DNA from 2 places in the Streptomyces sp. WM6372 genome. Region 1 is predicted to be linked to the other one. Evidence: riboswitches for the same ligand, from Rfam matches in the RefSeq annotation. Region 1 holds a riboswitch; the other holds the start of a gene.
What was found. Region 1 has a riboswitch for glycine ahead of gcvT (glycine cleavage system aminomethyltransferase GcvT). Riboswitches for the same ligand answer to the same signal wherever they lie in the genome.
Positions count from the first base shown of each region.

Region 2: another riboswitch for glycine. It lies ahead of gcvP (aminomethyl-transferring glycine dehydrogenase); the one in region 1 lies ahead of gcvT (glycine cleavage system aminomethyltransferase GcvT).

Region 1 is NZ_LGDB01000187.1:484-7,266, forward strand. It holds gene glyA (serine hydroxymethyltransferase) at 1-1,083, opposite strand, end outside; gene gcvH (glycine cleavage system protein GcvH) at 1,101-1,484, opposite strand; gene gcvT (glycine cleavage system aminomethyltransferase GcvT) at 1,609-2,724, opposite strand; glycine riboswitch at 2,909-3,012, opposite strand; gene ADK52_RS19605 (AAA family ATPase) at 3,285-3,920, shown strand; gene ADK52_RS19610 (enhanced serine sensitivity protein SseB) at 4,075-4,812, shown strand; gene ADK52_RS19615 (enhanced serine sensitivity protein SseB C-terminal domain-containing protein) at 4,869-5,609, shown strand; gene ADK52_RS19620 (ABC transporter permease) at 6,102-6,783, shown strand, end outside.
Region 2 is NZ_LGDB01000058.1:9,623-16,405, reverse strand. It holds gene ADK52_RS06715 (glutamate-cysteine ligase family protein) at 1-585, opposite strand, end outside; gene ADK52_RS06710 (hypothetical protein) at 1,080-1,700, shown strand; gene ADK52_RS06705 (DUF5999 family protein) at 2,012-2,218, shown strand; gene gcvP (aminomethyl-transferring glycine dehydrogenase) at 2,329-5,214, opposite strand; glycine riboswitch at 5,413-5,511, opposite strand; gene ADK52_RS06695 (PRC-barrel domain-containing protein) at 5,625-5,996, shown strand; gene ADK52_RS06690 (DNA polymerase IV) at 5,993-6,783, opposite strand, start outside.

The sequences.
Region 1 (6,783 bases):
GGTGACCATCGGCGGCCGCGGGTCGTTCGGGATCGCGTTCCGGTTGACCGTGATGCCGACCTCGTGGAGGCGGTCCTCGGCCTGCTGGCCGTCCAGCTCGGAGTTGCGCAGGTCGACCAGGACCAGGTGCACGTCCGTGCCGCCCGTGAGGACGTCCACGCCCACGGCCTTGACGTCGTCCTGGACCAGGCGGGCGGCGAGGATCTTGGCGCCCTCCAGGGTGCGCTCCTGGCGCTCCTTGAACTCGGGCGAGGCCGCCACCTTGAAGGAGACCGCCTTGGCCGCGATCACGTGCTCCAGCGGACCACCCTGCTGACCGGGGAAGACCGCGGAGTTGATCTTCTTGGCCAGCTCCTGCGTCGACAGGATGACACCGCCGCGCGGACCGCCGAGGGTCTTGTGCGTGGTGGTGGTGACCACGTGGGCGTGCGGCACCGGGTTCGGGTGCAGGCCCGCGGCCACCAGGCCGGCGAAGTGCGCCATGTCGACCATCAGGTACGCGCCGACCTCGTCCGCGATGCGGCGGAAGGCGGCGAAGTCCAGCTGGCGCGGGTAGGCGGACCAGCCGGCGACGATCAGCTGCGGCTTGGACTCCTTGGCGAGGCGCTCGACCTCGGCCATGTCCACCTCACCGGTCTCGTCGACGTGGTACGGGACCACGTTGTAGAGCTTGCCGGAGAAGTTGATCTTCATGCCGTGGGTCAGGTGACCGCCGTGGGCCAGGTTCAGGCCCATGATCGTGTCGCCCGGCTTCAGCAGCGCGAACATCGCGGCGGCGTTCGCCTGCGCACCGGAGTGCGGCTGGACGTTCGCGGCCTCGGCGCCGAACAGCGCCTTGATGCGGTCGATCGCGATCTGCTCGACCACGTCGACGTGCTCGCAGCCGCCGTAGTAACGGCGGCCCGGGTAGCCCTCGGCGTACTTGTTGGTCAGGACCGAACCCTGGGCCTCCATGACGGCGACCGGAGCGAAGTTCTCCGACGCGATCATTTCCAGGGTGGACTGCTGGCGGGCGAGCTCGGCGTCGACGGCGGCGGCGACGTCCGGGTCGAGCTCGTGCAGGGGGGTGTTGAGAACAGACATCAGGAACCCCTGGGGTGTCAGTTGTCGGAGTGGGTGAGCGCGGCGTAGTCCTCGGCGGAGAGCAGGTCGGCCGGCTCCTCCGCGATGCGCACCTTGAACAGCCAGCCACCCTCGAACGGGGCGGTGTTCACGAGCGCCGGGTCGTCCACGACGTCCTGGTTGGCCTCGACGACCTCACCGGTGACGGGGGAGTACAGGTCGCTGACGGACTTGGTCGACTCCAGCTCACCGCAGGTCTCGCCCGCGGTCACCGTGTCGCCGACGGCGGGGAGCTGGGCGTACACGACGTCACCGAGCGCGTTGGCCGCGAACTCCGTGATGCCGACCGTCGCGACGCCGTCCTCGGCGTCCGACAGCCACTCGTGCTCCTTGCTGTAACGCAGCTGCTGGGGGTTGCTCATGACCTGATTCTCCTGGATGCGGGGGAGTGCGAACGAACAGTGGTCTTGCGTACTGAGACGGCCGGTACGGAGCCGGGGACGGCGCCCGTACGGGACCGCCGCGGCACCGGTACGGCGTACGGGGTTACTTCTGCCGCTTGTAGAACGGCAGGGCCACGACCTCGTACGGCTCATGCGTACCGCGAATGTCCACGCCGACGCCGGAGGTGCCGGGCGCGGCGTGCGCCGCGTCCACGTAAGCCATCGCGATCGGCTTGCCCAGCGTCGGGGACGGGGCGCCGGAGGTGACCTCACCGATGACCTGGCCGCCGGCCACGACGGGGAACCCGGCGCGCGGGACGCGGCGGCCCTCGGCGATCAGGCCGACGAGCTTGCGGGGCGGGTTCGTCGCGGCGCGCTCGGCGGCGGCCTCCAGGGCGGCGCGGCCCACGAACTCGCCCTCCTTCTCGAACTTCACGACCCGGCCCAGACCCGCGTCGAACGGGGTCAGGGAGGTGGTCAGCTCGTGCCCGTACAGCGGCATGCCCGCCTCCAGGCGCAGCGTGTCGCGGCAGGACAGGCCGGCCGGGACCAGGCCGACGCCCTCGCCGGCCTTCGTCAGCGCCTGCCACAGCTCGACGGCGTGCTCGGGGGAGACGAACAGCTCGAAGCCGTCCTCGCCCGTGTAGCCCGTACGCGCGATCAGCGCGGGCACGCCCGCGACGGTGCCCGGCAGGCCGGCGTAGTACTTCAGCCCGTCCAGGTCGGCGTCGGTGAGGGAGGCGAGGATGCCGGGGGACTCGGGGCCCTGCACGGCGATCAGCGCGTACGCGTCACGGTCGTCGCGGACCTCGGTGTCGAAGCTGGCGGCGCGCTCGGTCAGGGCGTCCAGGACGACCTGCGCGTTGGAGGCGTTCGCGACGACCATGTACTCGGTCTCGCCCAGGCGGTAGACGATCAGGTCGTCGACGATCCCGCCGTCCTCCTGGCAGATGTGCGTGTAGCGGGCGCGGCCGACGCCGACGGTGGAGATGTTGCCGACGAGCGCGTAGTCCAGGGCCTTGACGGCCTCCGGGCCGGTCAGCGTGATCTCGCCCATGTGGGAGAGGTCGAAGAGGCCGGCCTTGGTCCGGACGGCGTTGTGCTCGTCGCGCTCACTGCCGTACCGCAGGGGCATGTCCCAGCCCGCGAAGTCGGTCATGGTCGCACCGAGCGAACGGTGCAGCGCGTCGAGGGCGGTCAGGCGGGGGGCAGTGCTCATGGGTGTGGCTCCCGGGTCCCAGGGCATGACATGACGAGGACGTTCCTCCCCATCTGTCATCGGAACCTGAGAGGTTCGCCGAGAGTTCCCGGTCGGACCCGGGGAACGTCGACTTGCACCTTGGGTGGAGCGCACGCGGATGCCGTCGCGGGGGACGGCGGCGCGGCTCGCTTTTCAGATCTGCCTCATCCACGCGGTACGGGGCCTGAGAGATTCAAGGGAGGTACTTGCTCCTTCGGCGCCCGGGCACCGCCTCACGGCGTGCCGGGACTCTCCCGCGCGGATTCAAGCGGCCGGTATGCAGTTGGTCCAGATGGCGCACATCATTGCACGCCGTCCGGGCGATCGGGGGTGCGGGCCCGAAAGAACGTGCGGAGGAAGGCACGGAAGAAGTGCGGACCGGTGATGACGGACCGGGGACGCTTCCGGGACGCGGCCGGGATGCGCCGACCGGAACCGGGGGTGCCGGATTACCGTCTCTTTACACTCAGTGGGCATGGGGCCCCTGCGGGGCCCGATTGGGGGAGGCGATCACTGTGCGGAGATTCGGAGTGCTGGCGTTGACCGGGACGGGATCCGTGGACGCGGCGCCGGCGGCGCGGCGGGCGTGCGCCGAGGGCGCTGCCGTACGCGACCTGCGCGGCCGGGGCGCGCACGGACCGCAGTGGCTCGGCTTCACGGAAGGGGACATCGTCGTGGTGTCCGGTCTGCCGGGCGGCGGCAAGAGCACGCTGATCAAGCGGGCCGCGGAGGACGGCGGCATCGACTCCCAGGACGTGCGCGAGCGCTGGGAACGCCGGATGCCGAGGGCGCTGCCGTACGCGGTGTACCGGCCGCTGGTCCGCTTCGACCACTACTGGGGGCTCTGGCGGACCCTGCGCTCCGGCGCCTCGGCGGTGGTCCACGACTGCGGAACGCAGACGTGGGTCCGCAGCCTGCTGGCCGCGGCCGCGCGGCGCCGGGGCCGGGCGCTGCACCTGCTGTTGCTGGACACCAGCCCGGAGGAGGCGCTGGCCGGGCAGGCGGCGCGGGGGCGCGGGGTGTCGGCGTACGCCTTCGCCCGCCACCGCGGGGCGGTGGCCCGGCTGCTGCGCGACGCGGAATCGGGCCGCGTCCCGGCGGGCTGCACCTCGGCGGTGCTCCTGGACCGCGGCTCGGCGGCCCGCGTGACCCGCATAGCGTTCCGGCGGCCGTAGGCGGCCGTGGACGGTCGTAGGTGCCCGTGGGCGGCCCGGGAGCGCCCGTCGGAGGCCCGGGAGCGCCGGCGGCCGGCCGGGGGCCCCGGCGGCGGTGTCGGTCCGAGCCGATAATCTCGGGCCGACAGGGCGGGGCGAAACAGCGGAGGCGTACATGCAGGGCGGCGGCTGGCCGGACAACGAGCTGGAGCAGGTGCTCGGGGCGGCGCTCGGGCAGGCGGACGCCGGTGCCCGGATCGTCGAGGTGCTCGGCCGCAGCCGGCTCTGGGTGCCGCTGCCCGCCGGTGGCGGCCCGGACGCGGCCGGCGGCCTCACGCTGCCCACCATGGAGATCAACGGGGCGCCGTACGTCCCCGTGTACAGCTCCGAGGCCCAGTTCCGCGCCTGCGCCGGTCCCGCCATGGACTTCGCCGTGGCCCCCGCCGTCGAGTTCGCCCGCGGGCTGCCCCCGCAGCTCGGCATCGCCGTGAACCCCGAGGGCGCCGTCGGCGTCCCGCTGCCCCCGCCCGCCGTCGCGGAGCTGTGCCGCACCGGCCGGACCCCCCTCGACGGCCCCGCCACCGGCGGCCGCGTCCGGCTCTACGAGCCCGACTGGCAGGAGGACCCGGTGGACTTCCTGGCGGCCGCCGCCGAGGAGTTCCGCGCCACCGGCGTGGTCGCCGCCGCCCACCGCTGCCTGGCCAGCGTCGAGGGCGGGGGCCCGGAGCTCTACATCGGTGTCCGGCTGCTGGGATGGGAGCCCGAGATGCGGAACGCCCCGATGGACGCCCTCGGCCGGGCCCTGGCCCGCGTGGCACCGCCCTGGCCCGTGCAGTTGATCCTCCTCGACGCCGCTCAGGACCCGGTGGTCGACTTCATCGCCGAGCGCGTACGCCCCTTCTACCTCGCGTAGCGCCGCTTAAGCTGGGTGCCGATACGGGTGGACGGGCGGACGAAGAGGGGTACCGGGTGAGTGCGTCAGGCACGGCCGCGGCCGGGCAGGTCGAGCACATGATGCGCCAGGTGACGCCCGGGCGCTTCGAGAGCTACGAGTCGCTTCTGCACGCCCTCGCCGAGGGCCGCCTGTGGATGCTGCTCTGGCAGGGCCAGCCGGGCTCCCCGGACGCCCAGTACGGCGGCATGGAGGTCGAGGGCCTCGGGTACGCGCCCTGCGTGACCTCCCCCCAGGAGCTGGCCGCCAGCGGCTGGAACCGGGGCTACGAGGTGGTCACGGGCCGGGACGTCTCCCGCGCCCTCTACCCGGACCGCTGGGGCCTGTGGCTCAACCCGCACGCCCAGGGCGGCGGCCTCGGCATCCCCTGGGCCGACCTGCGCCGCATCGCCACCGGCCTCGACCGGATGCCGGCCGGCCCGCTGCGGCTGTCCGAGCCCGCCCTGGAGCTCCCGCAGTTCTACGGGCTGCTGACCCAGCACGCGCACCGCACCCCCGCCGTGCGCTCCCTGCGCCGCGCCTGGGTGCAGCCCTCGCTGGGCTCGCCGTACCTCGCGGTGGGGCTCGACCTGTACGACGCCTCCGCGCCCGCGCTGGAATCCGTACGGGAGATGATGCGCCAGTCGGTCGGCGCGGTGCCCGAGGGCGTGCCGGTGTGCACGGTGGCGCTGGCGGACGAGCACGATCCCGTCGCGATGTGGCTGCGCGCCCAGACGCGCCCCTTCTACGACCGGGAGGGCCAGGCTCCGGCCTACTGAGCAGGCCCCGGTCCACGGACCGGGACGACCGTATCGAGCCAACCGAGGCCGCGGGGAACGACCGTTCCCCGCGGCCTTCGGCTTGTCCTGATTTCGCCGACCTTGTGGGCCCAAAAGACATGGTCCTACCGCGAGTTGGGCGCCATGTCCGATTGCGTACCGAACGGACGGTGTTGCTCCGCTCAGGCGAGAGCGAAGTCCGGATAACGGGAACCCGACCCTCACATCACGGTTGCGCATCCATTCATCTGCGGGTCTGGCGGCTGATCGCAGCGCCGATGAAGACTCCCCACCCAAGAGCCGGTCAGTCCTCCAAGGCCCGGTTCGGCACATGATTTTTTGCTTGTCGCTTCGCACGGCACTTCCCGCAGTTCCTGCACCTCACACGCGTCCTGCGTGTCACCACGCACTCCGAGCGCCACTCCGCACCAACGCCGCCACAGCGGCGGGCATGGGCCGGCAACCCGTCGGCCGAGAGGGGTCCCCACCACGATGACGGCACCACTGCATGACACGAGCGCGGAATCACCCGCACCTGTGTCCGTAGCCGACGTCCCAGCCAAGGCCATCGAAGGCCGCTCGCCCGGCCGCATCGCCTGGATGCGGCTCAAGCGCGACAAGGTCGCGCTGACCGGCGGCGTGGTCGTGATCCTCCTGATCCTGGTGGCGGTCTTCGCACCGCAGATCGTGAGCCTGCTGGGCCACCCGCCCAACGAGTTCCACGAGGACCTGATCGACCCGGACCTCGGCACGCCGCTCGGCTCCTTCGGCGGCATGAGCTCCGACTTCCTGCTCGGCGTCGAACCCACCAACGGCCGCGACGTGTTCAGCCGGATCGTCTACGGCGCCCGCATCTCGCTGATCGTCGCGTTCCTGTCGGCCTTCGTCTCGGTCACGATAGGCAGCCTGCTCGGCGCGCTCGCCGGGTTCATCGGCGGCTGGGTCGACGGCATCATCAGCCGGCTGATGGACCTGCTGCTCGCCTTCCCGCAGCTGCTGTTCACGATCGCCCTGGTCTCCGTCGTCCCCAACTCCCTCTGGGGGTTCTCGGGTTCGGGCGTCCGGATGGGCGTGCTGATCGTCGTGATCGGCTTCTTCGGCTGGCCCTACATCGGCCGTATCGTCCGCGGCCAGACGATCTCCCTGCGGGAGCGCGAGTACGTCGAGGCCGCGC
Region 2 (6,783 bases), on a different contig from region 1:
CTGGAGGTGCAGCTGCACCGAGGTACAGGCGGCCTCCGGGACGATCGACCCGGTGCTCCAGGTGAGCCGCTCGACCCCGTCGATGTCGAGCAGGAAGTCCTCCCCGCGCATCATCAGGATCTGCTCGTTCAGCAGCGAGTAGCGGTCCACCGCGGAGAGGTTGGCGGTGACCAGGTCGGAGCGGGTGATCGTCGGCAGGATGCCGATCATCACCACCCCGGCGTCGATCTCCGCGGCCTGCCGGTGGGCGTAGCCGAGCCCCGCGCTCAGTTCCTCGGCGAGCTGGTCGAATACCCGGCCGCCGAGGCGGTGCGGAAGTACGTTCACCTCCAGATTGAACATTCCGAGTTCGGTCTGGAAATCCTGGCTCGCTATCCGCTCCAGAACCTGCGCATTCACCATTCTCGGCAACCCGTCGGAACCCGCCAGATTCAGCTCGATCTCCAGCCCCATCATGTTCTTGGGACGATCGAACCTCTTCTCCGCCAGAAGCCGCTCCAGCCCCTCCAGGCACTCGTGGAGCTTCCTCCGATACTTCTGCCGATCGGACAGGTCGAATCCGCCCGCCACGACCTTCTCCCCCATCGGAGCGTCCCTCCTCGATTGCGCCTGGCCCATGCCACCCAGGCGCGCGTGTACGGTCGATGATGCCCCGGAGGCGAGATCCATAACGCACGGGGGGCGTGCGTGGCGGGGAGCGCGCGCCGGTTTGGCCGAAGGGCGCTATGGCACATTCACTTGGCAAGGCGTCTTATGCAAATTCAGCATGGGTTTTGCCGGTTCCGGATAATGGACGCTTTCCAGCCGAGCCCCCGTCCGGTAACCTCCGAGGTCAGCGCGTATTGTTCGCGTGCAACCGGCATGAAAGCCATGTCAGCGGGACCGGTAAGCGCCTTGTCGTCAATAGGCGGGACAGCTAGCCGAAACACTGCGTGAACACATGTCGTATAAACTCCGCAAACGAGGCAGAGAGTTGGCGCGCGGCCATTGCCCCTCAGCCCCCCTCTGGCCCCAGAATGCGACAGCGCCGTCCGCACCTGCCCTGTTCCACAGGTCTCCCAAGTGAGAGGCGACCCACCATGCCGCTGCATGTCCCTCCGGCTCCCGCGCCCGCCCTGCGCAGCGTCCTCGCGGCACTCGGTTCCCCCACCGCCGTCCACGAGGCGCACACTCCGGCCCTGCGCGCGCTGCAGGGCCCGATGACCGCCGAACTGCCGCTGCCGGTCCACGTCCTGGACCGGCTGAACATCTCCCAGCTGGCAGCGGGGGGCCGCCCGCCCCGCACCCGGCTGACCGCCTGGCGGTTCCTGATCCGCAGCGGCGACCGCTACGTCGCGGCCGCGGACACCCGGCTGACGCCGGACGGCTGGGTCTTCTCCCATTTCTTCGAGGGCCCCTATGTCGCGGCCACCGAACGCGCCCTGCGCCAGGCGGAATCGCTCGCCAAGAGCTACCAGCCGCGGTTGCTCTCCGTACCGGAGCTGTACATGCTGACGCTGTGGCTGCACGGGGCGGTCGGCGCCGACGCCTCCGCCGGGCTGCCCGCCGCCGCGGATCTGCTGGTGCCGCTGGCTCCGGCCCCGCCCGGTATCGCCCCGTACCGGCCGCATCCGGTGTCCGAACTGCTGCCCGTGATGACGCACCGGCTCACTCCGCCGAGCCCGCCGGTCCCGCCGTCGCTGGCCGCGCCGGCCGCCTGAGCGGGTCCGGGGCCGCGGTGCAGCGGGTCTGAGCAGGTGCGTTCCATGCCGGTGGTCCGTACGACCCATTCGGCCTAGCCCGGCCGGGCCATCCCCGAACCATCCGAAATGACAGGGGAGTTGACCTGAACCGCCCGCACGAGTGATGCGTCATCAATCTATGAGGACAGCTGCCGGGAAATCCCTGCGGACGCAACTCCGGAGGGCAACACTGGGACCCTGACCAAACCAAGACGTTGATACGGGGGGCGGCCATGAACAAAGCTTCGAGCCGCAGCACACAGACCACATCGCAGCGAAAGAACGCATCCATGTGCCAGCACCAGCCAGCGTGCCCGTCAGCCGACTCCGCCGACCGGGAGGCCGCCAAGCCGTTGGCCAACCACCCGGAACAGGGCTGGAGCCTGCTGTGCAACGGCGTCCTGCTCTTCGAGGACACCGGTGAGCTGCTGCCGGACGGCCAGATCATCGCCCCGCACCGCCCGCTCGCGGCGGCGCACGTGATGAAGGCGGCCTAGTCGGCGACAGCACTGAACGGGAACGGAGCAGGGACGAACGACGAGGGGCCGGCCCGGAATGATTCTCCCGGACCGGCCCCTTCGTCATGCCGTCACGTCATACGAATGTGTCAGTTGTCGTACTCGTCCAGCGGCGGGCAGGAGCAGACCAGGTTGCGGTCGCCGAAGGCACCGTCGATGCGGCGCACCGGCGGCCAGTACTTCTCCGCGGCCGTGACCCCACCGGGGAAGACGGCCTCGTCGCGGCTGTACGGGTGGTTCCACTCGCCGCCCAGCGCCGCCGCCGTGTGCGGGGAGTTCGCCAGCGGGTTGTCGTCCACCGGCCACTCGCCGCCCGCGACCCGGTCGATCTCGCCGCGGATGGCGATCATCGCGTCGCAGAAGCGGTCGATCTCGGCGAGGTCCTCGGACTCCGTCGGCTCGATCATCAGCGTGCCGGCCACGGGGAACGACATGGTGGGCGCGTGGAAGCCGTAGTCGATCAGGCGCTTGGCGATGTCGTCGATGCTGACGCCCGTCGCCTTGGACAGCGGGCGCATGTCGATGATGCACTCGTGCGCGACCAGGTTGCCCGGGCCGGTGTAGAGCACCGGGTAGTGCGGCTCCAGGCGCTTGGCGATGTAGTTCGCGCCGAGTACGGCCACCTGGGTGGCGCGCTTGAGGCCCTCGCCGCCCATGAGGCGCACGTACGACCAGGAGATCGGCAGGATGCCGGCCGAGCCCCACGGCGCCGCCGAGATCGGGCCGACGCCCGTCTCCGGGCCCGCGGTCGGCTGGAGCGGGTGGTTCGGCAGGTACGGGGCCAGGTGCGCCCGGACGCCGACCGGGCCGACGCCCGGGCCGCCGCCGCCGTGCGGGATGCAGAAGGTCTTGTGCAGGTTCAGGTGCGAGACGTCGCCGCCGAAGTGACCCGGCTTGGCCAGGCCCACCAGGGCGTTGAGGTTGGCGCCGTCCACGTAGACCTGGCCGCCGGCCTCGTGCACCTGGGCGCAGATGTCGGCGACGTGCTCCTCGAACACACCGTGCGTCGAGGGGTAGGTGATCATCAGTACGGCGAGCTCGTCGCGGTACTGCTCGATCTTGGCGCGCAGGTCGGCCGCGTCCACCTCGCCGTCGTCGGCGGTCTTGACGACGACGACCTTCATGCCGGCCATCACGGCGCTGGCGGCGTTGGTGCCGTGCGCGGAGGACGGGATGAGGCAGACGGTGCGCTGCTCGTCACCGTTCGCCCGGTGGTAGGCGCGGACGGCCAGCAGACCGGCGAGCTCACCCTGGGAGCCGGCGTTCGGCTGGATGGAGACCTTGTCGTAGCCGGTGACCTCGCAGAGACGTTCCTCCAGCTCGGTGATGAGCGTGAGGTACCCCTCGGCCTGCTCGACCGGGGCGAACGGGTGCAGCTGGCCGAATTCGGGCCAGGTGACCGGCTCCATCTCGGTGGTCGCGTTGAGCTTCATGGTGCAGGAGCCCAGCGGGATCATGCCGCGGTCCAGCGCGTAGTCCTTGTCCGCCAGCTTGCGCAGGTAGCGCAGCATCGCGGTCTCGCTGCGGTGCTGGTGGAAGACCGGGTGCGCCAGGTAGTCGTCCGAGCGCAGCAGGGCCTCGGGCAGCGCGTCGGCGGTGGTCTCGTCCAGCGCCTCGATGTCCGCGCTCACGCCGAAGGCGGCCCAGACGGCCTCGACGCCGGCGCGCAGCGTCGTCTCGTCGCAGGAGACGGAGACGTGGTCGGCGTCGACCTGGAACAGGTTGACCCCGCCCTCGCGGGCGGCGGCGACGACCTCGGCGGCCTTGCCGGGCACCCGGGCGGTGAGGGTGTCGAAGTACGAGCCGTGCACCAGCTCGACGCCGCCGGCCGTCAGACCGGCCGCGAGCAGGGCCGCGTAGCGGTGCGTACGGCGGGCGATCGTCCGCAGGCCGTCCGGACCGTGGTAGACGGCGTACATGCCGGCCATGACGGCGAGCAGCACCTGCGCGGTGCAGATGTTGCTGGTGGCCTTCTCGCGGCGGATGTGCTGCTCGCGGGTCTGCAGGGCCAGGCGGTACGCCTTGTTGCCGTCCGCGTCCACGGAGACGCCGACGAGGCGGCCCGGCAGCGAGCGGGCGTGCTTGTCCTGGACGGCCATGTAGCCGGCGTGCGGGCCGCCGAAGCCCATCGGGACGCCGAAGCGCTGGGTGGTGCCGACGGCGATGTCCGCGCCGAGCGCGCCCGGGGAGGTCAGCAGGGTCAGCGCGAGCAGGTCGGCGGAGACGGCGACGATCGCGCCGAGGCCGTGCGCCTGGTCGATGACCGGCTTGATGTCCCGTACGGCGCCGGAGGCGCCCGGGTACTGCAGGAGCACACCGTAGACGCCGCGCTCGGCGACCTCGGCCGGGATGCCCTCGGAGAGGTCGGCGACGACGATCTCGATGCCGATCGGCTCGGCGCGGGTCTCGATCACGGCGATCGTCTGCGGCAGCGCGTCGGCGTCGACGAGGAAGATGTTGCCCTTGGACTTGCCGACGCGGCGGGCCAGCGTCATGGCCTCGGCGGCCGCGGTGCCCTCGTCGAGCAGGGAGGCGCCGGAGGTCGGCAGACCGGTGAGGTCGGCGACGACGGTCTGGAAGTTGAGGAGCGCCTCCAGGCGGCCCTGCGAGATCTCGGGCTGGTAGGGCGTGTACGCCGTGTACCAGGCCGGGTTCTCCATCACGTTGCGCAGGATCACCGGCGGCGTGAAGGTCCCGTAGTAGCCGAGACCGATCATCGGGGTGAGGACCTGGTTGCGGTCGGCGAGGGAGCGGAGCTCGGCCAGCACCTCGGCCTCGGTCCGCGCCTCGGGCAGGTTCAGCGCCTCGGCGCTCTTGATCACATCCGGCACCGCGGCGGCGGTCAGTTCGTCCAGCGAGCCGTAGCCCACGTGGGCGAGCATCTTCGCCTGCGCCTCGGCATCCGGGCCGATGTGGCGCTGCTCGAAGGGGATGCCTCGCTCCAGCTGGGAGAGCGGAATGCGGTTGGCGGTCATGTACGGAGGCCTCCTGGGTCGTACGACCTGCGAGGGGCACCACGGCGCGGGCACCCGGACGGCCTCCCCCTCTGTCATCTCAACCTGAGAGCTTCACCGGAGTCGCGGGGGTGACCCGCGGATTCCGGCTTTCACCGTCGGTGAGGAGGGGAACCGGCACTGCGCGCCCGGTACCCGCCCCTGCTTTCCAGAGTGGCCTCGTCACGTGCGGTACGTATGCCTGAGAGATTCCGGGGAGGATTTGCTCCTTCGGCGCCTCCGTCGTACTCACTCGGAGGACTCTCCCGCACAGGGTCAACAGCCATCACCCAGCCTACCAGCGAGGTTCTGGGACCTGCCTCGAGTGGCCCGTACTCCGGAAATGCCCTTCTGTAGTCATTACGGAGGAGTTGCGACCATATGGAGGGACCGTGCAGACCGACATCGATCCGCGCAGCCTGATCGGCCGCAAGGCGTTCGACCGCAACGGAACCAAGATCGGCACCGTTGACGAGGTCTACCTCGACGATGCCACGGGCGTGCCCGAATGGGCCGCCGTCCGGACGGGCCTGTTCAGCCGGGACGCGTTCGTCCCGCTGGAGCCGAGCGAGGTCGTCGACGACACCCTGCGGGTCCCCTTCGAGCGCTCCCTCATCAAGGACGCCCCCGACTTCGGCGTCGGCCGCCACCTCTCCCCCGAACAGGAACTCCAGCTCTACCACCACTACGGACTGGACGTCTCCCTCCCGTCGGACATCCAGCGCGACTTCGGCCGCCTGGCGAACGGCGAGGACACCCCCTAGATCCCGTCCGTCCCGGCCTGCCCCACGAGGGGCAGCGGATCGGAGGGTTCCAGCTCGGGGTCGTCCACCCGGAAGGTCCGCACCCGGCCCGGCGGCGATCCGGGCTGCTCGAACCGCACGGTCACCCTCCCGACCCCGCTGCCCTGCACCCACCCGGGCCCGTACACGGCGTGCAGTACGTCACTCCCGGCCGCCCAGCGCCGCTCCGGGGCGGGCTCCGGTTCCCCGGCCGGCGCTGCCGTCTGCGCACCCTGCGGGGCCTCTCCGGGCCCTCCAGGCGCTCCTGGCACCCCGGCCTCCCGGGCACCTGCCGGCTCGGCGGCCGCGCCCTCCACGGCCGCCTCGGCAGCCGCCTGCGCCGCTGCCTCCGCCGCTGCTTCCGCGGCTGCCTCCGCGGCGGCCTCCGCCTCCGCCGCCTTGGACTGCGCGAACAGGTCCTCCTGCGTGTAGTCCGCGAGGCCCGTCACGCCCACCCCCAGCAGCCGGACCCCGCCCATGGTGTCCACCGCCTCCAGCAGCCGCGCCGCGGCCTCCCGCACCACCGCGGGGTCGTCGGTGGGCCCCCGCAGCGTCTCGGAGCGCGTCAGGGTCGAGAAGTCGTAGCGCCGCACCTTCAGCACGATCGTGCGCCCCGAGTGCCCCGAGCCCCGCAGCCGCTGCACGCACCGGTCGGCGAGACGCTGCACCTCGGTCCGGATCCGCACCGCGTCGTGCAGGTCCACGTCGAAGGTGTCCTCCACCGACACGGACTTCGCGTCGCGCTCGGCGACCACCGGCCGGTCGTCCA